DNA from 3 places in the Lelliottia nimipressuralis genome. Region 1 is predicted to be linked to each of the others. Evidence: predicted binding sites of a transcription regulator. Region 1 holds the regulator's gene; each other region holds the start of a gene.
The links. The regulator LexA, encoded in region 1, represses DNA repair genes until DNA is damaged. The targets are predictions, from matches to a motif close to TNCTGTATGTACATACAGNA.
Positions count from the first base shown of each region.

Region 2: a site for LexA is predicted at 5,249-5,268, ahead of sbmC (DNA gyrase inhibitor SbmC). Genes of this name have one in related genera too.
Region 3: a site for LexA is predicted at 2,349-2,368, ahead of rmuC (DNA recombination protein RmuC). Genes of this name have one in related genera too.

Region 1 covers NZ_CP167172.1:273,314-284,114, forward strand. Annotated here, with positions in the region: gene plsB (glycerol-3-phosphate 1-O-acyltransferase PlsB) at 1-1,736, opposite strand, end outside; gene ACB496_RS01265 (diacylglycerol kinase) at 1,891-2,259, shown strand; gene lexA (transcriptional repressor LexA) at 2,369-2,977, shown strand; gene dinF (MATE family efflux transporter DinF) at 3,045-4,367, shown strand; gene ACB496_RS01280 (CsbD family protein) at 4,509-4,718, shown strand; gene zur (zinc uptake transcriptional repressor Zur) at 4,787-5,302, opposite strand; gene ACB496_RS01290 (cupin domain-containing protein) at 5,419-5,907, shown strand; gene traF (conjugal transfer protein TraF) at 6,130-7,389, shown strand; gene dusA (tRNA dihydrouridine(20/20a) synthase DusA) at 7,471-8,466, shown strand; gene pspG (envelope stress response protein PspG) at 8,605-8,847, shown strand; gene ACB496_RS01310 (quinone oxidoreductase) at 9,025-10,008, opposite strand; gene dnaB (replicative DNA helicase) at 10,083-10,801, shown strand, end outside.
Region 2 covers NZ_CP167172.1:2,861,892-2,872,692, reverse strand. Annotated here, with positions in the region: gene ACB496_RS13820 (LysR substrate-binding domain-containing protein) at 1-667, shown strand, start outside; gene yoeI (membrane protein YoeI) at 889-951, shown strand; gene ACB496_RS13810 (APC family permease) at 941-2,299, shown strand; gene sbcB (exodeoxyribonuclease I) at 2,362-3,798, opposite strand; gene dacD (serine-type D-Ala-D-Ala carboxypeptidase DacD) at 3,997-5,163, shown strand; gene sbmC (DNA gyrase inhibitor SbmC) at 5,284-5,757, shown strand; gene ACB496_RS13790 (FUSC family protein) at 5,857-6,915, shown strand; gene ACB496_RS13785 (DUF496 family protein) at 7,084-7,419, shown strand; tRNA gene ACB496_RS13780 (tRNA-Asn) at 7,532-7,607, opposite strand; gene emmdR (multidrug efflux MATE transporter EmmdR) at 7,836-9,278, shown strand; tRNA gene ACB496_RS13770 (tRNA-Asn) at 9,359-9,434, shown strand; gene ACB496_RS13765 (aminopeptidase P family protein) at 9,530-10,801, opposite strand, start outside.
Region 3 covers NZ_CP167172.1:4,463,606-4,474,406, forward strand. Annotated here, with positions in the region: gene ubiJ (ubiquinone biosynthesis protein UbiJ) at 1-13, opposite strand, end outside; gene ubiE (bifunctional demethylmenaquinone methyltransferase/2-methoxy-6-polyprenyl-1,4-benzoquinol methylase UbiE) at 27-782, opposite strand; gene rmuC (DNA recombination protein RmuC) at 849-2,306, opposite strand; gene udp (uridine phosphorylase) at 2,446-3,207, opposite strand; gene ACB496_RS21420 (dienelactone hydrolase family protein) at 3,459-4,265, shown strand; gene ACB496_RS21425 (beta-glucoside-specific PTS transporter subunit IIABC) at 4,446-6,257, shown strand; gene ACB496_RS21430 (glycoside hydrolase family 1 protein) at 6,257-7,720, shown strand; gene ACB496_RS21435 (PRD domain-containing protein) at 7,744-8,580, shown strand; gene metE (5-methyltetrahydropteroyltriglutamate--homocysteine S-methyltransferase) at 8,608-10,801, opposite strand, start outside.

The DNA.
Region 1 (10,801 bases):
GCGTGGTCGATCAACTGACTGGCGGTGGCAGACGGAACGGTGGAATCCGCTGAGTACGGGACATTACGCATAATATCCAGATAGCAATCGAGCTGTTCGGTCAGCTGTTCGCGCGTCAGCGAACGCTGGCGTGAGGCTAACAGTGCTGTGACGCACAGGTTCATGGCGTTCGCCGCCCCGGCGTTGTTAATACGCACCATCAGATCGGCCGCGATATTATTCACCGTTGGCGTCAGCCACGCAGGGCGAATCGCTTCGATTGGGTCGATAGATTCGCGCCACTCCGGCACGTGCTGGTTCAGATAGGTCATCAGCGGCAGCGGTTCGCCAAAGTTCACGTAACCCTGGCCGAGATTGCGCAGCTTGCTCAGGCCTTTCAGCATCTGAGGCAGGCTCTCTTTCTCTTTGGTCGCACCGCGCAGCTCTTTGGCGTAAGTGCCCACTTCCATGACGTGCTCGTAACCGATGTAAATCGGCACAAGCGTAATCGGACGCGTACCGCCGCGCAGCATCGCCTGAATGGTCATCGACAGAGTACCGGTTTTCGGGTCCAGAAGACGGCCCGTACGGGAACGCCCCCCTTCGACGAAATACTCTACGGAATAGCCACGGCTAAACAGCTCGCCCAGATATTCGCGGAACACCGTGGAGTAGAGCTTATTGCCTTTGAAGGTACGACGAATAAAGAACGCACCCAGACGGCGGAAAATCGGGCCGGCTGGCCAGAAATTCAGGTTGATACCTGCCGCGATGTGCGGTGGTACCAGCCCCTGGTGATACAGCACATAAGACAGCAGCAGGTAGTCCATGTGGCTGCGGTGGCAAGGCACATAGACGATTTCGTGGCCGTCGTGGGCAAGCTGGCGCACGCGCTCGGCGTTATGGACGTTAATCCCCTGATACAGACGGTTCCAGGTGAAGCTCAGGATACGGTCGGAGAGGCGGATCATCTCGTAGGAGAAGTTGGCCGCAATCTCCTCCATCAGGGCGATGGCGTTTTGCTGGGCTTTCTCGTGAGAGATTTTCTTGCTGCGCGCTTCGTCTTCAACCGCGCGGGCAATGGCTTTAGATGCCAGCAATTTGTTGAACAGGTCCTGGCGTGCAGGCAGGCGCGGGCCAACGGCAGCCAGACGCTGACGGGCAAAGTGCATACGCGCGACGCGAGCCAGTTTCTGGGCGATGATTTTATCCGTCCCGTGCTCATCCGCCATGCGGCGCAGGGAGACGGAAGGGGAGAAACGTACAAAGCTGTCGCGGCCTAACCATGAGACGGCAAAGAACTTCTGGATGCCGTTCAGCATACGCAGTGGTGGGTTTTCCTCGCCTTTCTGACGACCAGGACGACGACCAAACATCACCGACACCGGCACCATCTGGACATCCAGACTTGGGTTGCTGCGGTGCAGATCGAGGTAGTCGTGGAACAGCTTGATGGACTCTTCTTTTGGCGTGTAATAGGTGAACACGCGCGGCCCGCCGTGAATAAACACGTAGCGCGGCAGCAGAGTTCCGTCGACCTCAAGGGGTTCGAGCGGATCGGGCAAGTCATGCGCCAGACATTGGGCGCGGAGCGTCAGTAAGTCTGCCTTCGAGTTGTAAGGCAAAACGTACATAATAGGGCGCGAGGTATCGAGCCCTAATTCCAGCGCAGGTTCCGCCGGGATAGACTTACTTTTTACCAGGACGCTTAATGGTAAATTAAGTAATTTGTAGTAAATTCGTGGCCAGCCGGACATAAACGATGTAAAGCCTCTGGTTAATAATGCAATTGCGGCGCAAGGATAACAGAAAGCGCGCAAAATTTCTGTTGTTACCGGTCATACTTCAGGCTGTATTGCTACGCGCTACAGCTATAGTTACTGACGCTAAATCTAAGAAAAGGTTCTTTTAATGGCCAATAATACCACTGGGTTAACCCGAATCATCAAAGCTGCCGGATATTCATGGAAAGGTTTCCGCGCCGCATGGATCAATGAGGCCGCTTTCCGCCAGGAAGGGGTTGCTGCGGTTGTTGCGGTGATCATCGCCTGTTTTCTGGATGTCGACCCGATAACCCGCGTATTGCTCATTGGTTCAGTCCTTCTGGTGATGATAGTGGAAATTCTCAACAGCGCTATTGAAGCGGTGGTGGATCGCATCGGTTCTGATTTCCATGAGCTGTCGGGCCGTGCGAAGGACATGGGTTCTGCCGCTGTGCTGCTGGCGATTATCATCGCAGCCATCACCTGGGGCACGCTTCTTTGGTCACATTTTCGATAAGGCTTCAGGAATCCAATAAGTCTCTGGTTTTTTGTGCAGTTTTTGATTCCAAAATCACCTTTGACTGTATATACTCACAGCATAACTGTATATACACCCAGGGGGCGGAATGAAAGCGTTAACGGCCAGACAGCAAGAGGTGTTTGATCTCATTCGAGATCATATCAGCCAGACGGGAATGCCACCGACGCGTGCGGAAATCGCGCAGCGCCTGGGCTTCCGTTCTCCAAATGCCGCTGAAGAGCATCTCAAAGCGCTGGCGCGTAAAGGCGTTCTTGAGATTGTCTCTGGTGCGTCACGCGGAATTCGCCTGCTGGTGGAAGAAGAAGAAGGTCTGCCACTTGTGGGGCGCGTCGCGGCGGGTGAGCCTTTGCTGGCACAGCAACATATTGAAGGTCACTATCAGGTCGATCCGGCTATGTTCAAGCCAAGTGCCGATTTCCTGCTGCGCGTCAGTGGGATGTCCATGAAAGACATTGGTATTCTGGACGGCGATCTGCTGGCGGTTCATAAAACGCAGGATGTGCGTAACGGGCAGGTTGTGGTTGCGCGTATCGACGACGAAGTGACCGTTAAGCGCCTGAAAAAACAGGGCAACACGGTTCAGCTGTTGCCAGAAAACAGCGAGTTTTCCCCGATTGTGGTGGATCTCCGCGAACAGGCTTTCTCTATTGAAGGTCTGGCTGTTGGTGTTATCCGCAACGGCGAATGGCTGTAATCTCTTACTGACAGGCTGTGGTCGCACCGCAGCCTGACTGTCTACTCTCAATTCCCGGTACTTTCTCATGTCTCTGCTGACAACCTCAGACAAGGCATTGTGGCGTCTTGCGCTGCCGATGATTTTCTCCAATATCACCGTTCCCCTGTTAGGGCTGGTGGATACGGCGGTGATTGGTCATCTGGATTCCCCTGTTTACCTCGGCGGCGTGGCCATTGGCGCGACGGCGACCAGTTTCCTCTTCATGCTGCTGCTCTTTTTACGCATGAGCACCACCGGGCTGACTGCCCAGGCGTTTGGTGCCAAAGATCCCGTTCGACTCGCCCGTGCGCTGGTGCAGCCGCTGATCCTCGCCCTTGGCGCAGGGCTGCTGATTGTTTTGCTGCGCACGCCGCTCATCGATCTGGCTCTGCATGTCGTGGGCGGTAGTGAAGCGGTGCTGGAACAGGCGCGGCGCTTCCTTGAAATCCGCTGGCTCAGCGCACCGGCATCGCTGGCAAATCTGGTTCTGCTTGGCTGGTTGCTGGGCGTGCAGTACGCGCGTGCGCCGGTGATCCTGCTGGTGGTGGGCAATTTACTCAATATCGTGCTCGATCTGTGGCTGGTGATGGGTCTGCACATGAACGTGCAGGGGGCGGCGCTGGCAACGGTGGTCGCCGAGTACGGCACTTTCTTCATTGGCCTATGGATGGTGAAACGCGTGCTGGCCATGCGGGGAATATCATTCGCGATGCTCAAAACAGCGTGGCACGGCAACATCCGTAAACTGCTGGCGCTTAATCGCGACATCATGCTTCGCTCGCTGCTGCTGCAACTTTGCTTTGGCGCCTTAACGGTGTTTGGCGCGCGCCTGGGGCCAGAGATCGTGGCCGTAAACGCGGTGCTGATGACTTTGCTGACGTTCACCGCCTATGCACTTGACGGTTTTGCCTATGCGGTGGAAGCCCATTCGGGCCAGGCCTATGGCGCTCGCGAGGCGGGGCAGTTGCAGGAGGTCTGGCGCGCGGCCTGTCGCCAGTCAGGGCTGGTGGCGCTGGTCTTCGCACTGATCTATGCCTTATTTGGCGGGCAGATTGTGGCGCTATTGACCTCGCTGCCTGAACTGAGAGAACTGGCTAATCACTACATCATCTGGCAGGTCGTGTTACCGGTGGTGGGGGTGTGGTGCTATCTGCTGGACGGTATGTTTATCGGCGCAACGCGCGGGGCGGAAATGCGCAACAGCATGGCAGTCGCGGCGGCCGGTTTCGCCCTGACGCTCTTCACGCTGCCCTGGCTCGGCAACCACGGTTTATGGCTGGCGCTGGCGGTGTTCCTCGCCCTGCGCGGCCTGTCATTAGCGCTGATTTGGCGGCGCCACTGGCGCAATAACAGCTGGTTTAGCGGATAGCGTGATTTGACGAAACGGTTAAAGATTCTGAATCTCAACACGCATGCCGAATCCTTATCTACAATTATTATCACGTCCAGCAGAAATGAACGTAACGGACGACTCGAATTTACGTGATAACCGAACGATGAGGAATTGATTATGAATAAAGACGAAATCGGCGGTAACTGGAAACAGTTCAAAGGTAAAGCGAAAGAACAATGGGGTAAACTGACCGACGATGACGTGACCGTCATTGAAGGTAAACGCGAACAGCTGGTAGGTAAGATTCAGGAACGCTACGGCTACGCGAAAGATCAGGCGGAAAAAGAGGTTGTTGACTGGGAAAAACGCAACGACTACCGCTGGTAACAGAGTTCTACCCGTTGTACACGGAAGTACAATCCCTGAGGGCGGCCTAATGGCCGCCCGCTTCGTTTTTAGCGCGGTTTTTTCTTCACCAGAATGGAGTGATCGTGCTGACATTCACCCTGATGACGACAGGCTTCCACTTCGACACAGGCTGAACACAACCCGTGTGCTTCAATCACGTTATGGCGCAGGGCAAAGCCCATTTTAGCCGCCAGCGAATGCATAATATCTTCCACACCTTCCGCCCCCTCTTCTTTGACCGCGCCGCAGCGATCGCAGATAAACATGGCAGAGGTATGTGTTGGCTGATCGAACAGATGGCACAGCACATAGCTGTTAGTCGACTCCACCTTATGCACAAAGCCTTGCTCCAGCAGGAAATCCAACGCGCGATAAACAGTGGGCGGTTTCGCCTGCGGCTCGCTTTCGCGCAGCAGATCGAGCAGATCGTAGGCGCTGATGGCACCGCGTTGCAGGCTCATCAGACGTAACACTTCAAGGCGCTGCGGGGTCAGGCGCACATTGCGTTGCGCACAGAGCTTTTCAGCTTGCGCTAACAGATCTTGCATCGTGGTCTTATCCATATCGCACCTCGAATTATGGAGTCTGGAAAACCCTCACTTTACCATGTTCTGCTGAAAACGCCGAGATCCGCCACAGTTGTGCTATACCTGACCCATCGCCACACGGGAAAAATACAATGAAAAGACCTGATTGCATCCGGCACTGGCGCGACGTCGAAGGTGCCGACGACTCCACTTATCCAGACAGCGACGAACTTTTTGCTATCGGCGCGCCGCTGGCCCGCAAACTGGGGCTTGGGCGGATCGGTATCCACCATGAACGCCTGCCGCCGGGCCGTCGCACTTCGTATCCGCATGCTGAAAGCGACGAAGAGGAGTTTATCTTTGTTATTGAAGGGTATCCCCAGGCGTGGATTAACGGGTATTTATGGAAGCTAGAGCCGGGCGACAGCGTCGGTTTTCCGGCCGGAACCGGCGTGTGCCACACCTTTATCAATAACACCGACGAAGAGGTGCGGCTGCTTGTGGTGGGCGAGGCGAACAAAAAACACAACCGCATCTATTACCCGCTCAACCCGGTCTACGCCGCCACCCGCGAGGACCGCTGGGTGGACCATCCGCCGCAATTTTTTGGCCCTCACGACGGAAAACCTGGGCGAAAATAATATCCTCTTCTATAAATATTGAGGGCCGTCACAAATTACAACAGGCCTCGCGGAAGATTTAACTTAGGGAACAGGCGTGTCTTTTTGATGTTATTCACAGCAATAGTTCGTCCCTGTATGGGTGATAACTGACAGGGGTTGTTTAATAACAGACTATAAAACGAGCATACTGTGAAAAAACATTTTAAATTTTCGGTGGTTAGCATCGCTGTCTCCCTGTTTATGGCAAACGAGGCGGGAGCAGCCAATACCTGGACAGAAGCGCGTAGCGACGCGATGGGCGGTACTGGCGTTGCATCAGGCAATTACGGTAGCGGAGCGTTTATTAACCCGGCACTGCTGGCAAAAGCAAAACCGGATGACGACATTACCGTTATTTTGCCTTCGGTCGGCGCACAGATTACTGACAAAGATAATCTGCAGGATCAGATCGACGATATCAGCGATAAAGTCGATTACTACGACGATGTGGTTAACAGCCTGACAGCGGCTGAGATCATCGCCAATCCTTTGGGATCCGTTAACCAGTTTCAGAGTGCCGCGAAAGATCTCGCTGACGAGCTGGACGATCTGAAAGGTAAAACCGCTCGCGCCACCGCCGGTGCCGGGATTGCGGTCAGCATTCCAAATAACGTGCTTGCGGTCGCCTTTGTGGCGAAAGGCAACGCTCACGCGCGCGTAAGCTCCTCTATCGACCAGCAGGATATCGATTATCTGCGCAGCATCCAGAACAGTAAACTGGTGGCGGGCAGCGTCGCGCTTGATGCCGCTCTTAACGGTTCGGATGAGATCACCAAAAATCTCAACTCCACGGCCTCAGGCCGGGCGGCGATTGTCTCTGACTATGGCGTCGCGGTGGCCCGTCAGTTTGATATTGGCGATGTGCCGGTCTCGGTCGGTATTACGCCAAAACTGCAAAAAACCTGGCTCTACAACTACACCACCTCCATTTACACCTACGACAGCAGCGACTGGAACAGCAGCCGCTATCGCACGGACGATACTGGCTTTAACGTGGATGCCGGTGTGGCTGCCGATTTTGGCGAGAACTGGACGGTGGGCTTGAGCGGGCAGAACCTGATGTCGCGGGATATCGATACCAAAGATATCCGTATCCGTAATGGCCGCACGGGTGACGTGGTGAGCTACAAAGATACCTACCAGATCCGTCCGCTGGTGACTGCGGGCGTGGCCTGGCATAACGATCTGGTAACCCTGACCGCCGATGGCGATCTGACCGAAACCAAAGGCTTCAAGAGCGAAGATAACTCTCAGTACGTCGGCGTCGGCGCCGAGGTCACTCCGCTCAGCTGGCTGGCGGTGCGCGCCGGTTATCGCGCGGACGTGAAGGACAACGACAGCAACGTCTTCACCGGCGGTGTTGGCTTTGCGCCGTTCAACGCGGTCCATGTGGATCTGATGGGTCTGTACGGCGAGGACAAAACCTGGGGGGCAGGCGCGCAGCTGAGCGTCACCTTCTAAGACGACCGGAGGCCATGCGCCTCCGGCTTTTCTTTGTGCTATAGTAGCGCCCCTTTTCCACCACATGCTTAAAACTTCGCCATGCCGTCAGAACTACAGTCCGATTTCCCTGCACACCGTTTTTCCATCGCGCCGATGCTCGACTGGACCGACAGACACTGCCGCTATTTCTTGCGTCAGCTCTCTCGCCACACGCTGCTGTACACCGAAATGGTCACCACCGGGGCGATCATTCACGGAAAGGGCGACTATCTGGCCTACAGCGAAGAAGAGCATCCGGTTGCGTTGCAGCTTGGTGGCAGCGATCCGGCGGCGCTGGCGCATTGTGCGAAACTGGCGCAAGAGCGTGGGTACGACGAAATTAACCTCAACGTCGGCTGCCCGTCCGATCGCGTGCAGAACGGCATGTTCGGCGCGTGCCTGATGGGGAATGCCCAACTGGTGGCGGATTGCGTCAAAGCGATGCGCGATGTGGTGTCGATTCCGGTGACGGTCAAAACCCGTATCGGCATCGACGATCAGGACAGCTACGAATTCCTGTGCGATTTCATCGACACTGTATCCGGGAAGGGCGAGTGCGAGATGTTTATTATCCACGCGCGTAAAGCCTGGTTATCCGGTCTCAGTCCAAAAGAGAACCGTGAAATTCCGCCGCTGGACTACCCGCGCGTGTATCAGCTGAAGCGTGATTTCCCGCATCTGACAATGTCGATTAACGGCGGTATCAAGTCTCTCGACGAAGCCAAAGCCCATTTAGAACATATGGATGGCGTCATGGTAGGCCGCGAGGCGTATCAAAATCCGGGTATTCTGGCCTCGGTGGATCGCGAGATCTTTGGCATTGAGCGCGCCGATAGCGATCCGGTGGCCGTGGTGCGTGCCATGTACCCGTACATCGAACGTGAGCTGAGCAATGGCACCTATCTGGGCCACGTAACGCGTCATATGCTCGGGTTGTTCCAGGGCATTCCAGGGGCGCGTCAGTGGCGTCGCTACCTGAGTGAAAATGCGCATAAAGCCGGGGCGGATATTGAAGTCCTGGAGCAGGCCCTGCGTCTGGTCGCTGACAAGCGATAATTTTCACTAAAAGTTCGTCAAATTCACCACGCCCTGCGAATGTTCGCGGGGCGTTTTGTTTAGAATTCAATAAGTTAAATTTGGCACGTTTCTTGTAATAGTCACTACATCTTTATGGTATTGACGTGGGAGAGAGCCATGCTGGAATTGCTGTTTGTGATTGGATTTTTTGTCATGCTGATGGCGACCGGAATTTCGCTGCTTGGCATTCTGGCGGCACTGGTTGTGGCGACTGTGGTGATGTTTATCGGTGGGCTGTTTGCACTGATGCTAAAACTGCTGCCGTGGTTGCTGTTGGCGGTCGCCGTGGTGTGGGTAATTCGGGCGATAAAAGCGCCAAAAGTCCCACAGTATCAGCGCAATAACCGCTTTCGTTACTAAGGTATTGAGGTCTTCGTCACATACCTGCAACTTTTCCGGCAGGGATGCTTAGAACAGAATAGGATTTACTTATCGAATCTGTCACTATTGCTGCCGTTAAAGAATTCATCGAGCTGTACCCTACATACAGCCGAACTAAAAAAAGAAAGGGCTTCCTACGGGAAGCCCTAATTCTTTTTAAGGGATCAGCAAACTCGATCCCTGCGTCACACGACTCTCCAGCACCTCATGTGCGCGCTGTGCATCGCTCAGCGGATATTTCTGCGCCTCAGCCACGTCCACTTTAATCACGCCGCTGGCGATCAGCGAAAATAGCTCATTGCTGGCTTCTGTCAGTTCGTCACGGGTGGTGATGTAGCCTTGCAGGGAAGGGCGCGTCACGTACAGCGAGCCTTTCTGATTCAGAATACCCAGATTCACCCCAGTAACCGCGCCCGAGGCGTTGCCGAAGCTCACCATCAAACCCCGGCGCTGCAGGCAGTCCAGCGACGCTTCCCAGGTGTCTTTCCCCACCGAGTCATACACCACGCGCAGTTTCTTGCCGCCGGTGATCTCTTTCACCCGCTCGGCGATGCTCTCTTCGCGATAGTTAATCACCTGCCACGCGCCAGCCTGTAATGCCCGCTGCGCTTTTTGCGCGCTGCCGACGGTACCGATCAGTTTTGCGCCCAGCGCTTTTGCCCACTGGCAGGCGATAAGCCCAACGCCACCCGCTGCGGCGTGGAACAGGAACTGCTCGTCAGGTTTGATTTCGTAGGTTTTGCGCAGCAGATAATAGACCGTCAGCCCTTTCAGGAAGGAGGCGGCGGCCTGTTCGAATGAGATCGCGTTCGGCAGAATGGCGGCCTTATCGGCGGGCACGTTGTGAATCGAACTGTACGCGCCCAACGGCGACTGGGCGTACACCACGCGATCGCCTTCTTTAATATGCTTTACGCCGCTGCCGATTTTCACCACGACACCCGCAGCCTCGGTCCCCAGACCGCTCGGCAGGGCTGGCGGTGGATAAAGCCCGCCGCGAATATAGGTGTCGATATAGTTGATACCGATGGCCTTGTTTTCGACCTGGATTTCATTTTCCCCTGGCGGCGTGGGGGTAAACTCCACGGCCTTGAGGACTTCTGGACCACCATGCTTGTGAAATTCGATACGAGTTGCCACGTTGAACTCCTTTGTCGATTCATTTGCAGACGGTTATACTTCCCCGTCTCTCAATTTATGGTAATCCATTCACTATGGCAGGAAATAAACCCTTCAACAAACAGACTGAGCCTCGCGAGCGCGATTTGCAGGTCGCCGGACTCAAAGTCCCGCCGCACTCGATTGAAGCGGAACAGTCGGTGTTGGGCGGTTTAATGCTGGACAACGAGCGCTGGGACGATGTCGCCGAGCGCGTGGTATCCGACGATTTTTATACCCGTCCACACCGCCATATCTTTACCGAAATGGCGCGCCTGCAGGAAGCCGGTAGCCCGATTGACCTGATTACACTGGCAGAATCGCTGGAGCGTCAGGGGCAGCTGGATTCAGTCGGTGGATTTGCCTACTTGGCAGAGTTATCGAAAAACACGCCAAGTGCGGCGAACATCAGCGCTTATGCGGATATCGTGCGCGAACGCGCCGTTGTGCGCGAGATGATCGCCGTTGCGAACGAGATCGCCGAAGCGGGCTTTGATCCGCAGGGCCGCACCAGCGAAGATTTGCTGGATCTCGCCGAATCCCGCGTCTTCAAGATCGCCGAAAGCCGCGCCAACAAAGACGAAGGTCCGCGAAATATCGCCGACGTACTCGACTCTACCGTTGCGCGTATCGAACAGCTTTTCCAGCAACCGCATGACGGCGTGACCGGCGTAAATACCGGTTACGACGATCTGAACAAAAAAACCGCCGGTTTGCAGCCGTCGGATCTGATTATCGTCGCGGCGCGTCCGTCGATGGGTAAAACGACATTTGC
Region 2 (10,801 bases), 2.1 Mb from region 1:
TCAGGGCTGGGAAAATGAGCTTATCATCGGCGTGGATGATACGTTTCCCTTCTCATTACTCTCTCCGCTGATCGAAGCGTTTTATCAGCGTCACAGCGTCACCCGACTCAAATTTATCAACGGCGTGCTGGGCGGCTCCTGGGAGGCACTCACTCAGGGGAGGGCGGATATCATCGTCGGTGCCCTGCGCGATCCACCCCAGTCGAGCGATTTTGGGTTTGCGCGTATCGGTACCCTTGAACAGGTTTTCGTGGTCGCCCCGCATCATCCTCTTGCGCAAGAGCCGGAGCCGATTCCGCGACGCGTCATTAAAGGCTGTCGCGCTATCGTCGTCGGCGACAGCTCGCTGCCCGAGTGCGCCGCCTCTTCGCAACTGCTCGACGATCAGGAAGCGATCACCGTTTTCGACTTTAAAACCAAGCTGGAGCTGCAAATCAGCGGCCTGGGCTGCGGGTATTTACCGCGTTATCTCGCCCAGCGATTCATTGAAAGTGGAGCGCTGGTTGAGAAGCAAGTGCTGGCGCAAACCAACAGCGAATCGGTGTGGGTGGGGTGGAATGAACAGACGGCTGGGCTTGCCAGCGCATGGTGGCGGGATGAGATTTTAGCAAATAGTGCTATCGCTGCCGTTTACACTTTACCTGAGGGCGGAATATCAACCGCTTAGTAAAAAGAAAATCGCGAAGGGGTTCTGAATCTATTGCCTTTTATGCCAAAGATGGGGCAAAATGCGCCGCTGCAAAAAAATGAGATTAACCGACGATATAAAAGGCGTCGGTTATTTTTTTTGCATGTAACAAACGCCATTTAAAAACAAAGAGGCCGGGCTTCGTACCGGATAGATACTTACTAAAATCCGACAGTTGTTGTCGCTGAGGAATCCAGAAAATGGGGCAATCTTTTGCTTACGTGGCGGTTTTCACCGTAAAGGAGAATAACCATGTCGCATAACGCTACTCCAAAAACCTCTCGCGTGGAATTACGTAAAACACTTACGTTGATTCCGGTTGTCATGATGGGCCTCGCCTATATGCAGCCGATGACGCTGTTCGATACGTTTGGTATCGTTTCAGGCCTCACTGACGGTCACGTTGCAACGGCTTACGCCTTTGCGCTGGTCGCTATTCTCTTTACTGCGTTGAGCTACGGCAAACTGGTTCGCCGTTTCCCGTCCGCTGGCTCTGCGTACACCTATGCTCAGAAATCCATTAGCCCGGCTGTTGGCTTTATGGTGGGCTGGTCATCTCTGCTGGACTACCTGTTCATGCCGATGATCAACATTCTGCTGGCAAAAATTTACTTTGAAGCGCTGGTGCCTTCCGTACCGTCGTGGATCTTCGTTGTCGCGCTGGTGGCCTTTATGACCATCTCTAACCTGCGCAGCATCAAGACCGTGGCTAACTTCAATACCCTGATTGTTATTCTGCAGATGGGTATCGTGGCCGTTATCGTCGGCATGATCATCTACGGTGTGGCACACGGTGAAGGCGCAGGTACGCTGACCAGCACCCGTCCGTTCTGGTCTGAAGGTGCACACGTGGTGCCGATGATTACTGGCGCGACAATTCTGTGCTTCTCGTTCCTCGGCTTTGACGGCATCTCTTCTCTGTCTGAAGAGACCAAAGACGCAGAGCGTGTCATTCCGCGCGCAATTCTGCTGACTGCGCTGCTGGGCGGCATGGTGTTTATCGGTGCCTCTTACTTCCTGCAGCTGTACTTCCCGGATATCTCTCGCTTTAAAGATCCGGATGCGTCTCAGCCTGAAATCATGCTGTACGTTGCGGGTAAAACCTTCCAGTGGGGCGTGCTGATCTTCTCAAGCGTCACCGTACTGGCCTCCGGCATGGCCGCTCATGCAGGCGTTTCTCGTCTGATGTACGTGATGGGTCGCGACGGCGTGTTCCCGACTCGCTTCTTCGGCTACATTCATCCGAAATGGCGTACCCCGGCATGGAACGTGCTGCTGGTAGGCGCTATCGCGCTGCTGGCGATTAAATTTGATCTGGTAACCGCAACGGCGCTGATTAACTTCGGTGCGCTGGTGGCCTTTACCTTTGTTAACCTCTCCGTGATCTCTCAGTTCTGGATCCGTGAGAAGCGCAACAAAACGCTGAAAGACCACTTCAACTACCTGTTCCTGCCGATGTGTGGCGCGATGACGGTGGGGGCGCTGTGGATTAACCTGGAAGAAAGCTCAATGATTCTGGGCCTGATCTGGGGTGGGATCGGTCTGGTGTACCTGGCTTGCGTGACCAAAAGCTTCCGCAACCCGGTTCCACAGTACGAAGATATCGCCTGATCCTGAGCGATGACGAAAAAAAACCGGAGCACATGTCTCCGGTTTTTTTATGCCTGAAACCCTCAGACAATCTCTTGCGCGTACTGGTACAGCGCTTTAAGCAGCGCCTGTTTCTCAGCGTTCCCTTCATACTGCGTATACAGCATTTCCAGCTCATCGGCGTACTGCTGCAAAAACTCCGGCGTAAAGACGTTACGACGGTGCTGCAACCAGCGCTCCTGCTCGGCTTCATCGAGGGTGCCAGGGAAGTTACGTGCCCGGTAGTTAAACATCAGCTTCTCGATACGCTTATCGGCAAAGGTGATATCCAGCGCCGGTAAATTTTGCGGATCTGTCTGCAAGACGATATTCATGGCAGCGCGGTCGGCATCGCTGAAAAAACCGTTATAGAGCTGCGCATCGACGTTATCCGACGGCACAAAAGGCTCGGCTTCGGCAAAGATCGCCACGACTTTTTCACGCACCTGCGGGTTGTCGCGCAGCACTTTCAGGTTATCGAGGCAACGCTGGCGGTTTACACCCAGCCTGTCGGCATCTTCCGGGCGCAGCGTATTCGCCTGCGCCAGCACTGGGCATTTGTTGATATGCACCAGCTTAACCGGAACGGCGGCGTTATCGCCCAGCTCACTCTTCGGCGTATATAAACGCTCGCGTAGGGCGTCGCTGTCCAGTTCAAGCAGGGGGGAAATATCGCCCGCCAGATCGACCATAATCACCGCATTGCGATTATCAGGGTGCCACGCCAGCGGCGCGACCCAACTGGTATTTCCACGCCATGCGCCGAACATGCCGGAGATATGCACCAGCGGTTTCATCTGCGGGACGTCAATCAGGGTCATCAGTTTCTGTTTGCTGCGATGGCTGAGCAAATAGTCGAACAGTTTAGGCTGCGCGGTTTTCACCAGCTTCGCCATGGCGATGGTGGCGTACACATCGGCCATTGCATCGTGCGCATTGCTGTGCTCAATGCCGTTGGCGCGGGTCAGATGCTCAAGACGGAAGCTGGGTAACCCGTCGTCATTCTCAGGCCAGTTGATCCCCTCAGGGCGCAAAGCGTAGCAGGCGCGCATCACGTCCAGCAGGTCCCAGCGCGAATTGCGGTTCTGCCAGCTCCAGGCGTACGGGTCGTAGAAATTGCGGTAGAGGATATTGCGCGTAACTTCATCATCGAAACGGATGTTGTTATAGCCCACCACGCAGGTATTCGGCACGGTAAACAGGTCATGAACGCGACGGGCAAACTCGGCTTCGTTCACGCCTTTCTCACGCGCTTCCTGTGGCGTAATGCCGGTCACCATCACGGCGCCGGGCTGGGGCAGATAGTCGTCGGCAGGCTTACAGTAAAAAACGTCCGGCTCGCCAATGATATTGAAATCAGCGTCGGTGCGGATCGCCGCGAACTGCGAAGGCCTGTCCAGCGACGGGCTGGTGCCAAAGGTTTCGTAATCGTGAAAGAGAAATGTGGGAAGCGCGGCGGAATCAGACACCAGTATTACCATCCTGTTAAAAAGTGACACTGCTATGGTAAACGATCGGCGACGACACGCCGAATAAAAAGCGTTTCTCAGCGCCAGAATTGCGCGCGGCCTTCCGCTAAATCTCTGCGTTACGTCACATTTTTTTGCAATTTAAACAGGTAATGGAGCGAGAACTTCCGTAAAAAGGGCAACGATTTTAAATGACCTGAGGAAATTTCGTTGAAACGCCGTCTGTTTATTGCTGTTTCTTTACTCGCTTCGAGTATTACGTCTGCCCTGGCTGCCGATCCCATGGACTACTCGCCGCAGCCGCCGGCCATTCAGGCAGGCTCCTGGGTGCTGATGGATTACACTACTGGTCAAATTTTAACAGCGGGCAACGAGCACCAACAGCGCAATCCGGCCAGCCTTACCAAGCTAATGACGGGCTATGTGGTCGACCGCGCGATCGACAGCCATCGTATTACGCCCGATGACATCGTGACCGTCGGGCGCGACGCATGGGCGAAAGGCAATCCGGTGTTCGACGGATCGTCGCTGATGTTCCTGAAAGCGGGGGATCGCGTCACCGTTCGCGACCTGAGCCGTGGCCTGATTGTGGATTCCGGTAACGACGCCTGTGTCGCGTTAGCCGACCACGTCGCAGGCGGCCAGCCGCAGTTCGTCAACATGATGAACGACTACGTGCAAAAGCTGAACCTGCGTGATACGCACTTTGAAACCGTGCACGGCCTGGACGCTCCGGGCCAGCACAGTTCGGCTTACGATCTGGCGGTGCTGTCGCGGGCGATTATTCACGGCGAGCCGGATTTCTACCACATGTACAGTGAAAAGAGCCTCACCTGGAACGGGATCACCCAGCAAAACCGTAACGGGCTGCTGTGGGATAAAACCATGAATGTCGACGGGCTGAAGACCGGGCACACTTCCGGAGCGGGCTTTAACCTGATTGCGTCGGCGGTGGACGGTCAGCGTCGCCTGATTGCCGTGGTGATGGGGGCAGACAGCCCGAAAGGGCGCGAAGATCAGGCCCGCAAGCTGCTCCACTGGGGCCAGCAAAACTTCGATACCGTGCAGATTCTGCGCAGTGGAAAACAGGTCGGCACGGAGCGCATCTGGTACGGCGATAAAGAGCAGATTTCCCTCGGGACGGATCAGGATTTCTGGCTGGCGCTGCCAAAATCAGAAGTGGCGAACATCAAAGCCAAATATGTACTCGATAAAAAAGAGCTGGAGGCGCCTATCGCCGCGCATCAGCGCGTGGGTGAAATTGAGCTGTATGACCGCGATAAAGTCGTTGCACACTGGCCGCTGGTGACGCTGGAGAAGGTCAACAAGGGCGGTCTTTTCTCACGTCTGAGCGACTATCTGCACCACAAAGCCTGACGGCCAAAAGAGCAGACTGGCACTCCTGCGAGTCTGCTCACATAATAAACATCTCGCATTTGCCGGACATAACGAATCTGCTTTATAGTGTATAAATATACAGTAATAAACGGAGGCAGTATGGACTACAGCATCAAGCAGCAACCGAAACGTAAAATCGCTGGTTTTCATATGGTTGGCCCGTGGGAGCAAACGGTCAAACAGGGTTTTGAACAGCTGGCGATGTGGGTCGATGGCAACCACATCCAGCCTCTCGAATGGGTTGCGGTCTATTATGACAATCCCGATGAAGTCCCCGCGGAAAAACTGCGCTGCGATACGGCGGTGACGGTCCCGGAAGATTTTCAGATCCCCGCGAACAGTGAAGGGGTGATCCTCACTGAAATCGCCGCAGGCGACTATGCTGTCGCCGTTGCGCGTGTCGAAAACCATGATTTTGCCACGCCGTGGTATAGCTTCTTCAACAGTCTTCTTGAAGATCACCATTACCAGATCGCTCCCAAACCGTGCTTTGAGCGCTACCTGAACGATGGCAATGTCGATGGTTACTGGGATATCGAAATGTACGTCGCGGTGCAAAATAAAGTGGGTTGAGCAGCAATCCTGTTATTTGTGTGGTTTTTCTGTCGGACGTGATGCGTCCGGCAGAAAACACAGTACAATTGTGATTTGCCGTGTAGCTGGAGAGCGGGTGTGCGTCCCGACAAATCATTAACTCCTTTTGAAATCCGTTTATACCGACACTATCGCGTTGTGCATGGTTGTCGTATCGCGCTGGCGTTTATTCTCACTTTCCTGCTGGTGAGACTGCTGCACATCCCTGAAGGTACCTGGCCGTTAATCACGCTGGTGGTGATCATGGGGCCAATCTCTTTTTGGGGAAACGTGGTTCCGCGCGCCTTTGAGCGTATTGGCGGCACCATTTTTGGCTCCGCGCTTGGGTTGATTGCGTTAAAGCTGGAGCTGATTTCACTTCCCGTGATGTTGCTGTGGTGCGCAGGGGCGATGTTCCTGTGCGGCTGGCTGGCGCTCGGTAAAAAGCCCTATCAGGCGCTGCTGATTGGCATCACCCTTTCGGTGGTCGTTGGCGCCCCGGCGGGGGATATGGCCACTGCGCTCTGGCGAAGCGGCGACGTCATTCTGGGATCGCTTCTGGCGATGCTGTTCACTGGCATCTGGCCGCAGCGTGCATTCCTGCACTGGCGTATTCAGATGGCGAACTACGTGACCGCCGTCAACCGTGTCTATCAGGCGGGTTTTTCCCCGAATCTGGTGGAACGCCCGCGCCTCGAAAAGCATCTGCAAAAAATTCTCAACGATATCGTCAAAATGCGCGGGATTATTGCCCCCGCCAGCAAAGAGACGCATATTCAAAAGTCTATCTTTGAGGCGATTCAGACGGTCAGTCGTAATCTGGTGTGCATGCTCGAATTGCAGATCAATGCCCACTGGGCCTCGCGCGCCAGCCACTTTGTGCTGCTGAATGCCCATACGCTCAAGGAAACGCAGCAGATGACGCAGCAAACGCTGCTGACTATCGCTCACGCGCTGTATGAGGGTAACCCACAGCCGATTCTCGCCAACAGCGAGCGGTTGAATGAAATCACAGCTGAGTTAAGAGAGCTGATCAACGAACATCAGGGCGACGGCGTGGCGGAAACGCCTATCCACGGCTATGTATGGTTGAGCATGGAAATGGCGCGGCAGCTGGAGCTTTTGTCGCATCTTATCTGCCGGGCGCTGCGCAAATAAAAAGCAGCTATCTCCCGTTGTGACGCCTGCTGCTTCGATTCAGCAGCGATTGGGGTTATGATAGGATCAAACGATATAGTCATTGTCATTCGCAGCGGCTGTCAGTAAGGTTATCTGCACAGTGGTTGCTTAAACGAATCCGAATCTTACATTAGCAGGGGTATCAAAATGGAAACTACTAAGCCTTCGTTCCAGGATGTTCTGGAATTCGTCCGCCTGTTCCGCCGCAAAAACAAACTGCAGCGTGAAATCCAGGACGTTGAGAAGAAGATCCGTGACAACCAGAAACGCGTTCTGCTGCTTGATAACCTGAGCGACTACATCAAGCCAGGTATGAGCGTTGAAGCCATTCAGGGCATTATCGCCAGCATGAAAACCGACTACGAAGATCGCGTAGACGACTACATCATCAAAAATGCTGAGCTGTCCAAAGAGCGTCGTGACATCTCCAAGAAGCTGAAAGTGATTGGCGAAATCAAAAACGGCGAAGCGAAAAGCGAGTAACTGTCGCGAAGAGTGATACGGCCTCTCTGCGAAAGCAGGGGGGCTTTTTTTTAGGGGATTTTACAGATCCAGAAAAGCAAAAAGCCTGCTGTAAAAGCAGGCTTTTCAAATTTGGCTCCTCTGACTGGACTCGAACCAGTGACATACGGATTAACAGTCCGCCGTTCTACCGACTGAACTACAGAGGAATCGGTTAGGAGGCTTATCTTAGCGGCGAAAAAACTTTTGTCAAACCTGATCTTACACTCAATGGTTCAACTGCTGATTCTGTCGACAGTTTGTCGTCATTCTCTACAATTTTTTGTGGAAAATACTTTGCAGGATTAGCGTTTCTCCCTCATTATTTGAAATGGAGTTTCAACTTTCTCTCGTTAAGGTCCATTTTGAACGTCACTTCCGCTCTGCGCCATGCCGTCATGCGTACGCCCTGGTATGCCAAACGTAAAAGCTATCGTGTTCTGTTCTGGCGTGAAATCACCCCTCTTGCTGTGCCTATCTTTCTGGAAAATACCTGTGTCCTGCTGATGGGCGTGCTCAGCACGTTCCTCGTGAGCTGGCTGGGTAAAGAGGCGATGGCGGGTGTGGGCCTTGCGGACAGTTTTAACATGGTCGTGATGTCATTCTTTGCGGCCATCGATCTCGGTACCACGGTGGTGGTGGCCTTTAGTCTCGGTAAACTCGACCCGAAACGCGCGCGCGAGGCGGCGAGACAATCCCTGATGATCATGACCATCTTCTCGATCATCCTGGCGGCGGTGATCCACTATTTCGGTAAAGAAATTATCGATATCGTGGCGGGGGAGGCGACCAGTGAAGTGAAAGGCCTGGCGCTGACGTACCTCGAAATGACGGTGCTGAGCTATCCGGCGGCGGCCATTACGCTGATTGGCAGCGGCGCGCTTCGCGGTGCGGGCAACACCAAAATTCCGCTGCTCATTAACGGCGGGATGAACATCCTCAATATCATCATCAGCAGCATTTTAATTTACGGGCTTTTCTCCTGGGATGGCATGGGATTTGTCGGTGCCGGGCTGGGGCTGACTATCTCCCGCTACATCGGTGCAGCCGCGATTGTCGCGGTGCTGATGATTGGTCTTAATCCCGCGCTGCGTATTTCATTGAAAAGCTACTTCCGCCCGCTGAATTTCGCCATTATCTGGGAAGTGATGGGAATCGGTATTCCTGCCAGCATTGAGTCGGTGCTGTTTAACGGCGGGAAACTGCTGACCCAGATGTTTGTCGCCGGAATGGGCACCGATGTCATCGCTGGTAACTTCATCGCGTTTTCAATCGCCTCGCTGATTAACCTGCCGGGGAACGCCCTCGGTTCGGCTTCGACGATCATCACCGGTAAACGGCTCGGCAAAGGGCAAATTGCTCAGGCGGAGCGCCAGCTGCGCCACGTGTTCTGGCTGTCAACGATTGGCCTGACGATTATCGCGTGGGGAACCGCGCCGTTCGCAGGGCTGATGGCCTCGTTCTACACCCATGAGGATGACGTTAAAGAGGTGGTGAAAATCCTCATCTGGCTGAATGCGGCCTTTATGCCGATCTGGGCGGCCTCCTGGGTGCTTCCTGCGGGGCTGAAAGGGGCGCGTGATGCGCGCTTTGCGATGTGGGTGTCGATGCTGGGCATGTGGGGCTGTCGCGTGGTGGCGGGCTATGGACTCGGGATTATGCTCGGGATGGGCGTGGTGGGCGTCTGGCTGGGGATGTTCCTCGACTGGGCGGTGCGCGGCGCACTGTTCTACTGGCGAATGGTCAGCGGCCGCTGGCTATGGAAATATCCACGAATCAAGACCACGAATGCTGCTCCTGACGTGTCAGAACGGATGACAAATGTGCGAAGTGAGGAATAAAGCAGCAATCGAACGATTTTCTGCAATCTGTCTTTGACAACGAAAGGTGGCGTCGATAATATGCGCCCCGTTCACACGATTCCTCTGTAGTTCAGTCGGTAGAACGGCGGACTGTTAATCCGTATGTCACTGGTTCGAGTCCAGTCAGAGGAGCCAAATTTGAAAAGCCTGCTTTTACAGCAGGCTTTTTGCTTTTCTGCGTTCAGGGAAATTGCCCGATAGCGACTTCGCTTACCGGGCAACACGACGCGCTATCGGTTCACGCGAATCGGAGCCGTCGCTTCAAACAGCCACGGACGCGCATCGCTGTTCACCCGTGGCGATAACACATCCCGCACCTGCTGATGGTAATCATCCAGCCACTGCTTCTCTTGCTCGGTCAGCAGCGCGAGTTCCACCTGGCTCAAATCAATCGGGATCAGTGTCAGCGAGGCAAACTTGCAGAAGCCTGGCATGCTCTCCACGATCTCCACCTGATTCTCAATGCGAATACCGTGACTGTCGGCCTGATAATACCCTGGCTCGATAGTAATAATATTCCCGGCCACCAGCGGCCACGGATTCACTTTTTTGGCGATACGCTGCGGATTTTCATGGATTAGCAGCTGATGCCCCACGCCGTGGCCGGTACCGTGATCGTAATCCAGCCCCAGCTCCCACAGCGGACGGCGGGCGAACGCATCGAGCTGATGCCCCTGCGTGCCCGACGGGAATTGCAGTGAAATCAGGGATAAAAAGCCTTTCAACACGGCGGTATAGTGCAGGCGCTGTTGTGGGTCCAGCTTGCTATACGCGAGCGTACGGGTCGCATCGGTGGTGCCGTTCTGATACTGACCACCCGAATCATTGAGGTAGAAATGCCCGCTGGTGATCGCTTTGTTTGATGCTGCGCTGGAGTGGTAGTGACACATCGCGGCGTTACTGGCGGAGGCCGAAATCGTCTCGAAGCTCTGCTCGATAAAACCAGGCTGCTGCTCGCGGAAGACCAGCTGCTGCGCCTGCGCTTCCAGCTCGGTCAGCGGCTTGCCTGCGGCCTCGCGCTGAGGGATTTCGTGAGACAGCCAGGCGAGGAAATTCACCCAGGCGGCGCCATCCTGCTGGTGGCATTCGCGATAGCCTTCCAGCTCGACCGGATTTTTATTCGCCTTCATCAGCGTCACCGGATCGGCCTGCCAGAGGATCTCTCCCTGCGGCTCAATCGCGAAACGCAGCGCGACGGGCGCGGAATCCGCATCCAGCCACACGCGCTTGCCTTCACCCAGCTGCTTGCAGCGAGGCACAAAATCATCTTGCGGCGAGACGACAATCCCCTCCAGGGCAGAGGCGGGGAGATCGCGGATTTTGTCCCCATTAACGAACCATTCCACGTCTCCCGTGCGGCTCAACAACGCAAACGAGAGCGGCACCGGGCTGGTGGGGATGTCGCAGCCACGCACGTTCAACAGCCAGGCGATGTTATCCGGCATGGTTACTGCCAGATAATCCGCGCCGTTATCCTGTAGCAACTGCGCCACACGACCACG
Region 3 (10,801 bases), 520 kb from region 1:
GTTTAAAAGGCATACGTTGCCTCCAGTCAGAACTTGTAGCCGCGATGCAGCGCAACAACACCCGCCGTCAGGTTGAAATACTCAACGTTTTCAAACTCTGCATCCTGCATCATGGCTTTCAGGGTGTCCTGATCCGGGTGCATACGGATAGACTCCGCCAGATAGCGATAGCTTTCTGCGTCTTTTGCCACTAATTCGCCAATACGCGGCAAAATATGGAATGAGTAGGCGTCGTACGCTTTGCTCAACGGCTCAATAATTGGTTTGGAGAACTCCAGCACCAGCAGACGTCCACCCGGCTTCAGTACGCGATACATGGAACGCAGCGCTTTTTCTTTTTCGGTGACGTTACGCAGACCGAAAGAGATGGTGATACAGTCGAACGTGTTATCGGGGAACGGCAGGGCTTCGGCGTTAGCCTGTACATATTCAACGTTACCGACCACGCCGATGTTGCGCAGTTTTTCGCGCCCCATTTTCAGCATGGAGTCGTTGATATCAGCCAGCACAACGCGGCCCGTTTCACCGACCATGCGGGAGAATTTTGCGGTCAAATCACCGGTACCGCCGGCTAAATCCAGAACGGTTTGACCACGGCGAACACCGCTACAGTCGATAGTGAAACGCTTCCACAAGCGATGAATGCCGAATGACATCAGGTCATTCATGACATCGTACTTTGCCGCCACGGAATGGAATACGTGGGCCACCATGTCTGCCTTCTGCTCTTTGGCGACAGTCTGAAAGCCAAAGTGCGTTGTTTCTTGTGAATCTTCAACCATCTCAGTGCCTGCTAATCAGTCAAATGTGCATGAAGTGTAACAGATTGGGCGCGTTTGCCCTACGATTCAACCACCCTGAAAGAATCGTTCTGACTGCGTTTCAGGGGCGGTTTGTGCCGCTAACTCACTGTCATCACTGCTCATATTTCGTTCATTCACGCCTTCGCGCAGACGATACTCTTCATCCTGGGCTGTGGCCTGCTCCGCCAGTTCCGGATTAATCTCGCGTTTAACCTCTACGCCCAGCGTACGAAACGCTTCGGCTTGTGCCAGCAAATTACCCCGCCCGGAGGAGAGTTTTTTCATCGCCTGTCGATAGTTATCCTGCGCGCGATCCAGGCTTTGCCCCACGGAGGACATATCGTCGACAAACAGGCGCATTTTGTCATACAGCTTGCTGGCGCAATCGGCAATCTGCTGCGCGTTACGGCTTTGATGTTCGTAGCGCCACAGGTTGGCAATGGTGCGCAGCGCCACCAGAAGCGTGGTCGGGCTGACCAGCATAATGTTGTTTTTCAGCGCTTCGGTGATCAGCTCCGGCTGCCTGTCGAGCGCCAGCAGGAACGCCGGTTCGACCGGGATAAACATCAACACATAGTCCAGCGACCGCAGGCCGGGTAACTGCTGATAATCCTTACGGCCCAGCAGACGAATGTGATTGCGCACGGAGGCGATATGTTCCTGCAGCGCGGATTCGCGGGTGAAATCGTCTTCCGCATTGAAGTAGCGCTCGTAGGCCACCAGCGTCATTTTGGCGTCAATCACCACGTCTTTGCCCTGCGGCAGACGCACGATCACATCGGGCTGCATCCGCGAGCGGGAATCGGTCTCAATGCTGACCTGCGTTTCATATTCGTAGCCTTCGCGCAGCCCGGAGGCCTCCAGCACGCGGGTTAGCACCACTTCTCCCCAGTTGCCCTGGGTTTTGTTGTCGCCTTTCAGGGCGCGCGTCAGGTTGACCGCTTCTTGCGCCATTTGCGCATTTAACTGCTGAAGATTACGGATCTCGTGCGCCAGCGTATGACGTTCACGGGCTTCCTGACCAAAGCTGTCCTGCACCTGGCGACGAAAACCGTCGAGCTGTTCGCGCAGCGGCGTCAGCAATCCATTCAGGCTCTGGCGGTTTTGTTCATCGACGCGGCGATTGCTCTGTTCAAAAATACGGTTGGCGAGGTTTTCAAACTGCTCGCTGAGGCGCTGTTCGCTGTTGATAATCTGGCGGATTTTATCTTCCGCATGCAGCTGGGTGGATTCGAGACGGGTGGTGACTTCGCGGAGATCCGCTTCCAGGGAGGTATTAATATCGCGCAGATTGCGCAGTTCGTTGTTGAGCAACTCGCACTCATCGCGCCAGTGACTGCTCTGGGCCAGCTGCTGTTTAGCAGCGCTCAGCTCAGCGACCATCTCTTCACGATCGAGCAGCTGTTCCGCTTTATGCTGAGCATGTTGATAGCTCGAGATCAGCCAGCCAATGACCAGCCCCGCCAGCGCTATCGCCGCATAAACGATGATTGAGATATCCACAACGCCTCCTGCATCAAACCATTACCGCACAAAATAGAATTGTGCTGTATAAACGTCCAGTTTGAAAGGAATTTCCTGCGAGGCGTTACGCAAAAAAGAAAAGGCCGAACGCGTCGGCCTTGAACAGAATGTTGTGCGATTAGATCAGGCGGCGAGCCGCTTCGACCACAATTTTCACCGCGTGGCTTTCGGTTTGCTTCATGGTTTCTGCGTTCGGGATCTCTTGCTGAGTACGGTTAACGATTACGCCCGCCACCATACCCGCACGCAGACCCTGGCTTGCGCACATGGTCAGAAGCGTTGCCGATTCCATTTCGTAGTTCATGACGCCCATCGACTGCCACTCTTCCATAGAACCTTTAAAGCGGCTCACCACGCGACCGGAGAAGGTGTCGTAGCGCTCCTGGCCTGGGTAGAAGGTGTCAGAAGAAGCGGTCACGCCAATGTGCGTGGTTGCGCCGATAGATTTTGCCGCTTCAACCAGCGCCGTTGTACATTCGAAATCAGCAACAGCCGGGAATTCCATTGGTGCGAAGTGCAGGCTAGCACCGTCCAGACGCACAGACGCGGTCGTCACCAGAACGTCACCGACGCTGATGTGCGGCTGAATCGCACCCGTGGTGCCGATACGCAGGAAGGTACGAATGCCCAGTTGCGCCAGCTCTTCCACAGCAATAGAGGTAGATGGGCCGCCGATACCGGTCGAGCACACAATCACCGCTTTGCCATCCAGCTCAGCACGCCAGGTGGTGAATTCACGATGCGCTGCCAGCTTAACCGGCTTATCCATCAGCGCGGCGATCTTTTCCACACGCTCAGGATCGCCAGGGACGATAGCCAGCGTAGCCCCTTGTAAATCGTTTTTAGTGAGGCCGAGATGAAAAACATCAGACTTAGACATAGGTGACTCCTCTGTGGGTCGGTGTGTCAGAAGAAGTAAAACGGTACTTTACAGAAGCACCAGGCTTAATTTCGTGACACACCTCACCATGAATGAAAATGGTTGCAGTTAATTTCCACAAAATAGTGATTTACATCACATTAACAAGTTATATCGTTCAGGGCTGCACAAAAGATAGCCCGTTTCGGGCACTGTGAGTTGTTAACTTGAGGTCTATATTTACTTTTGCGCTTACAGGTACGGAGAATACCATGACACAAAAGACCCATTTTGCACCTGCTGCTGCCCCTCTCGCCGCGACCATCGTCTCCACGTCAGAAGAAGCCATTACCGCAGGCGAAACCTCGATCCCCTCGCAGGGTGAAAACATGCCCGCTTATCACGCGCGCCCGAAAGAGGCCGACGGTCCGTTGCCGATCGTCATTGTGATACAGGAGATTTTTGGCGTTCACGAACATATTCGCGATATTTGCCGCCGTCTGGCGCTGGAAGGCTATCTGGCCGTTGCGCCGGAGCTTTATTTCCGCCAGGGCGATCCGAATGATTACAGCGATATCCCGACGCTTTTCAGCAATCTGGTCAGCAAAGTGCCGGATGCGCAGGTGCTTGCCGATCTGGACCACGTCGCCAGCTGGGCCGCGCGCCACGGCGGCGATCCGCACCGTCTGCTGGTCACCGGTTTTTGCTGGGGTGGACGCATCAGCTGGCTGTATGCCGCGCACAATCCGCAGCTAAAAGCCGCCGTGGCGTGGTATGGCAAACTGGTCGGTGAGAAAACGCTGAATTCACCGAAACATCCGGTGGATATCGCGACCGATCTTAACGCACCGGTTTTAGGGCTGTACGGCGGACAAGACACCGGGATTTCGCTTGAGAGTGTGGACACCATGCGCCAGGCGCTGCGTGCCGCCAATGCCAAAGCCGATATCGTGGTCTATCCCGACGCGGGACATGCCTTTAACGCCGACTACCGCCCGAGTTATCACGAAGAATCCGCCAAAGATGGCTGGCAACGTATGCTGGCCTGGTTCAGGCAGTATGGGGCGAAAAAGGGTTAAGTTGCTCACACATTGACGCAACAACCGCAGCCGTTGTTTGACTTTTAAACAGAATTTCGACGATATAAAAAGCACAGGCGTGTAACTACGATCCGTAGGCAAGACCTGAAGCCCATCTCTCTCTTTCGGGGGGAAATGGGCTTCAGGTCTTTTTTTTTGCTCTGGAGACAGGGGCCAGACATGAATCACTTGCAGACAGCACTGGATATCATCGCCCAGGTGGGCGGCGCTGAAAACATCGAACATCTCGAGCACTGCTCCACCCGCTTACGGCTGAGCCTTTACGACAACGGGAAAGTGAACGAGGGCGAACTGGCGAAAATTGATGGCGTGCTCGGCGTGCGCGTCAACGTGCAGTGCCAGGTCATTATCGGTCATGAAGTGGTGCAGGTTTACGAAGCGGCGCGCTCCCTCATCGGCACACCCCAGGCAAATGCGTCAGCTCAGACGGTCAAACCCCATCGTGGCGCGCAAATCGTCGACTTTGTGATAAGCGTCTTTCAGCCGCTGGTCCCGGCCATTGCGGGCGGCGGCGTACTGAAATCGCTGCTGCTGTTGCTGGATGTACTTGGCTGGCTCAGCCGCGACAGTTCCACTTACAAAGTGCTGGATAACATCGGCTCTGCCCCACTCTATTTCCTGCCGATACTGGTGGCGATAACCACTGCGACGAAGCTCAAAGTGAACGTGCTGGTTGCCGTCTCTGCCGTGGCGGTAATGGTGTTACCGGCAATGACAAAGCAACTGGCTGATGGCGCAGAGTTCATGTCGTTTGATCTGCGCAATGTCGCCTACGCCTCGCAGGTCTTCCCGGCCATTCTGTGCGTGCTGTTTTACGCTCAGACCGAGAAGCTGTTCAACCGTTACTCTCCTGGCGCCCTGCGCATTTTTCTCTCGCCGATGCTCTCTCTGCTGGTCACGGTGCCAGTGACGTTGCTGATCCTGGGACCATTGGGCTATGAGCTTGGCGCGGGCCTGGCCACGGTGATCTTATGGCTTTATGGCAAGCTGGGATTTGTGGCGACCGGGTTACTCGCGGCAGCCCTGCCGTTTATGGTCGCAGCTGGCATGCATAAGCCGATGCTGCCTTATGCCGTCGCCTCGATGAGCCAGTTCGGGCGCGAAATGCTCTATCTGCCTGCGTCGCTGGCACACAACATCGCTGAATCTGGCGCCTGTCTGGCCATTGCACTCCGGAGCAAAGATAAGGTACTGAAATCCACCGCCTTCTCGGCAGGAATTTCCGCGCTGTTCGGTATTACCGAACCCGCTCTGTATGGCGTCACGCTTCTCAATAAAAAAGCACTTTATAGCGTGCTTGCGGGTAGCCTGGTGGGCGGCGCATTTATCGGCTGGATGGCCATCGAAGCCTTTGCGCTGGTAGGGCCAGGCCTTGCCAGCATTTCCATGTTCGTCTCACCCGATAACCCAATGAACATCGTCTGGGCCTTTGCGGGTGCCGGTTTATCTTTTGTCATCGCCTTTCTGAGTGCTCTGCTGTTATGGCGCGATAAAGCCCCGGAACAGGCCGATGAACTGCACTTTCTCCGTCCCGTAGAGGGGCAAATCATCCCGCTGGAAAACGTTAACGACGATGTTTTTTCGCGCAAAATCATGGGCGATGGCGTAGCCATTGTCCCTTCGCAGGGCGTCCTGCGTGCTCCCGCCGACGGCTCGGTCGTTAACGTCTTTGAAAGCGGTCATGCCCTAAGCCTCTTAACGGATGCAGGGGTTGAGCTGATTTTCCATATCGGCATCGACACCATCAGGCTGCAGGGCGACGGATTCCGCCCGCTGGTGAAAGAAGGCCAGCACGTCAAAAGCGGCGACACACTGATTGAGTTTTCTCTCGACACCATCACCGCCGCCGGGCTGGATCCGGTTGTGGTCATGATCGTCACGAATGGCGAACGATTCTCGCTGACACCAGGCAGTAACCACGACAAAGACACTCATCCTAATATCATCATGACGCTAAAGGAGTCCGTGTAATGGATAAATCCCTCCCGTTTCCGCAAGGTTTTTTATGGGGCGGCGCGATTGCCGCTAATCAGGCAGAAGGAGCATGGAACGTTGATGGCAAAGGGCCATCCGTCGCTGACGCCATCACCTGGAAACCGAACCTGTCGCTGAAGGATTATGACGGTCATATGGCGCTGACGGATGAAAATATCCGCGATGCGTTTGAAGGGCGCAACGACGCGCTTTATCCCAAGCGTCGCGGCATTGATTTTTATCACCGCTATAAAGACGATATCGCTCTGTTTGCCGAGATGGGCTTTAAGGTTCTGCGCGTGTCCATTGCCTGGTCGCGTATCTTCCCGACAGGCGAGGACGCAGCCCCTAATGAAGCGGGCCTGCAGTTTTACGAGGAGATGTTCCGCGAGCTGCGCCGCCATAATATTGAACCGCTCGTCACGCTCTCACATTATGAAATGCCGCTGGCCCTGAGCGAGAAGTACAACGGCTGGGTACATCGTAACGTGGTGGATGCTTTCGTGCGGTTCAGCAATGTCTGCTTTGATCGCTACAAAGATCTGGTGCGCTACTGGCTCACCTTTAACGAAATCGACAGCATTCATCGCCATCCGTTTACCACCGCCGGGATTCGCGAAGAGAAAAGCGCGCCAGGAAAAGCGCAGCAGGATATTTATCAGGGGCTGCACCACCAGTTTGTGGCCTCTGCGCTGGTGACCCGCGACTGCCACGCCAAAATTCCCGGCAGCCAGGTCGGGTGCATGCTGACGAAGCTCACCACCTATCCTCACAGCTGTCGCCCGCAGGACGTAGAGGCCACGCTGAAAAAAAATCTCGAAAATTACTTTTACGCCGATGTGCAGGTCTTTGGTGAATATCCGCCGCTGATCCTGCGCGATCTCGCCAGCCGTGATATTCAGATTGAGATGCAGGCAGACGATCATCGTATTTTGAAAGATCACACCGTCGATTTTGTCTCGTTCAGCTATTACATGTCCCTCACCGAATCGACGCAGGCTGATGTCGAGCGCACCGCGGGTAACACGATTCTGGGGGTAAAAAACCCGTACTTGCCTGCATCCGAGTGGGGCTGGCAGATTGATCCCGTCGGGTTGAAAATCTCCCTGCTCGAACTGTATGACCGTTACCAAAAGCCGCTGTTTATTGTCGAAAATGGCCTAGGGGCAAAAGATACCATCGAGGAAGGGAAGATCCACGACAGCTATCGTATCGACTATTTCCGCGCCCACTTCGAACAAACATTGGCAGCTATCAACGAAGGGGTAGATGTGATGGGATTCACCACCTGGGGTTGTATCGACATTATCAGCGCGGGCACATCGCAGATGTCCAAACGCTACGGCTTTATTTATGTCGACCAGGATGACGAAGGGAACGGCACGCTGGAACGCCTGAGAAAAGAGTCGTTCTGGTGGTACCAGAGAGTGATTGCCAGCAATGGCGCTGACATGAGCTAAACGGCCAGGCCGCAGGAATAACCGTGATAACGATAAAAAAATCGCTCAATAACAGTATGCTGCTGGTCGACCACGACCAGCGGGAGATGATCCTGTTTGGTAAAGGGATTGGTTTCGGAGCCAAACCCGGTACGCATATTGACCTGGCGCAGGTGGAGAAAGTCTTTCTGCCGCTTAGCGATCTGAAATCCCGCCATTTTTTATCCCTGACGGATACCATTCCTGCGGCGTACTTTGACGTCAGCCATGAGATTCTCACGCTCGCCCGCAGCCTGTGCGGCGAAAAGCTGAACTCCGTGCTGCTGTTTACGCTCGCCGAACATCTGCATTTTGCGGTGGAGCGTAGCCGTAACGGGCAGCTGATCCTGAATAAGCTGAGCTGGGAAGTGAAGCGCTATTACCCGCAAGAATACCGCGTCGGGATGCAGGCGCGAGACAATGTGAATGAACGCTTTGACGTAGAGCTGCCGGAAGAAGAAGCGGTCAATATTGCGTTCCATCTGATAAATGCCAGCAGCCAGGATGACAACAGCTCCGCCCATCAGCAGGTCGAACTGGTGAATCGCATCGCCGAGATCGTGCGCTACAAGCTGAGCAAAGCGATCGATACGGAGTCGGTGAATTACCGGCGGTTTATCACCCATCTGCGCTATTTCGCGGAACGCGTGTTAAGTGGAAGCGTGGTGGTCAGTGAGACCGAGGATTTTTATCAGGAGCTAATGCGCCATCGCCCGGACGCAATGACCGTCGCGTGGGTGATTCGCGATTACGTGCAGGAGAAGTATCAGCTAACGCTGCCGAAAGATGAGCTAACGTGGCTGAGCATTCACATCAGCCGGTTAATGGACGGTCATGCCTAGGCCGGGCAATCGCCCGGCCATATCGCATTACGCCTGACGCAGGTTCTGCGCGGCTTTCACCATGTTCGCCAGTGCCGCACGGGTTTCTGGCCAGCCGCGGGTTTTCAGGCCGCAGTCCGGGTTGACCCACAGACGTTCAGCCGGAATCCGCTGGGCGGCTTTCTGCAGCAGGGCTTCAATCCACTCCACGCTGGGTACGTTCGGGGAGTGAATGTCATACACGCCCGGCCCGATTTCGTTTGGGTAGTCGAACTCTTCGAATGACTCCAGCAACTCCATATCGGAACGCGACGTTTCAATGGTGATCACATCCGCATCCAGCGCGGCGATCGAGTCCATGATGTCGTTAAATTCGCAATAACACATGTGGGTGTGGATCTGCGTGTCGTCCTTTGCCACGGCGGCGTTGATGCGGAACGCTTCCACGCCCCACTCCAGATACGCCGCCCAGTCGCTGCGACGCAGCGGCAGACCTTCGCGCAGTGCCGGTTCGTCAATCTGGATGATGCCAATGCCTGCCGCTTCCAGATCCGCCACTTCATCACGCAACGCCAGCGCAATCTGTTTGGCGATAGTTTCGCGGGTCACGTCTTCGCGCGGGAAGGACCAGCACAGAATAGTCACCGGACCGGTCAACATGCCTTTGACCGGTTTGTCGGTCAGAGACTGGGCGTACTTCGCCCATTCGACGGTAATCGCTTCCGGGCGGCTCACGTCGCCAATCACCACCGGTGGTTTCACGCAGCGTGAACCGTAGCTCTGCACCCAGCCATTCTGGGTAAAGACGAAACCGTCCAGATGTTCGCCGAAATATTCCACCATGTCGTTACGCTCGGCTTCGCCGTGAACCAGCACGTCCAGACCCAGACGTTCCTGCTCAATAATCGCCTGTTTGATGTGTTCGGCGATGCCGGTGCGGTAGTTATTGGCGTCGAGATTGCCTTTTTTGAAGTCCAGACGCAGGCCGCGAATTTCAGTGGTCTGTGGGAATGAGCCAATAGTGGTGGTTGGCCAGGCCGGCAGATTAAAGCGCGCGCGCTGGGCTTCTGCACGAACTTCATAGGCATTTTCACGCTGGCTGTCTTTTGCGGTGATCGCCGCCAGACGTTTTTCCACCGCCGCGTTGTGAACACGAGTCGAGTGACGGCGCGCCTGAATCGGTGCGCTCCATTCGGTAATCGCAGCCGTGTCGCCGCTGTTCAGCGCATCGCGCAGCAGGGCCAGCTCTTCACATTTTTGCAGGGCGAAGGCAAACCAGCTTTTCACTTCCGCATCCAGACGCGTTTCCACGCTTAAATCGATCGGGCTGTGCAGCAGGGAGCAAGACGAGGCTACCCACAGATCACGTTTGCCGACAATGTCTTTGATCTGCGCGTATTTCTCAGTCAAATCGGCACGCCAGACGTTACGTCCGTTGACCAGACCGGCAGAGAGCAGCCAGTCAGCCGGCAGCCGTTTGTGCAGCTCAGCTACGTCATCGTTGCCGTGAACCAGATCAACGTGCAGGCCCTGCACCGGCAGCGCGGTGATGGTGTCGAGGTTCGGCGTGACGCCTTCGAAATAGGTGGTCAGCAGCAGTTTAACCTGCCCGGTGAGGGCGTCGTAAACCGGTTTGTACGCATCCAGCCATGCCTGCGGCAGCTCCAGCACCAGCGCCGGTTCGTCGATTTGTACCCACTCGATGCCGCGTTTTGCCAGCTCAGCCAGCACCTGCTGGTACACCGGCAGGATGTCTTTCAGCAAGCTCAGGCGGTCAAACTGCTCGCCTTTCACTTTGCCCAGCCACAAGTAGGTTACCGGGCCGAGCAGTACAGGTTTGATTTTGTGGCCCAGCGCCAGCGCTTCGTCCACTTCATCCAGGATTTGCGTCCAGGTCAGTTTGAACTGCTGGCCTTTCACAAACTCCGGCACCATGTAGTGATAGTTGGTGTTAAACCATTTCGTCATTTCTGCGGCTGCCGCTGGCTCACCGGTCGGTGCGCGCCCACGACCCAGGCGGAACAGGGTGTCGATATCTACCGATCCATCGTTGTTCTGATGACGAGCCGGCACATTGCCGAGCAGCAGGCTGGTGGTCAGAACATGGTCGTACCAGGCAAAATCGCCCACCGGCAGCAGATCCACGCCTGCCTGTTTTTGCTGATCCCAGTGACGCGCACGCAGCTCGCGTCCAACCGTCAGCAGCTCTTCACGGGTGGCGTTGCCCGCCCAGTAGCTCTCT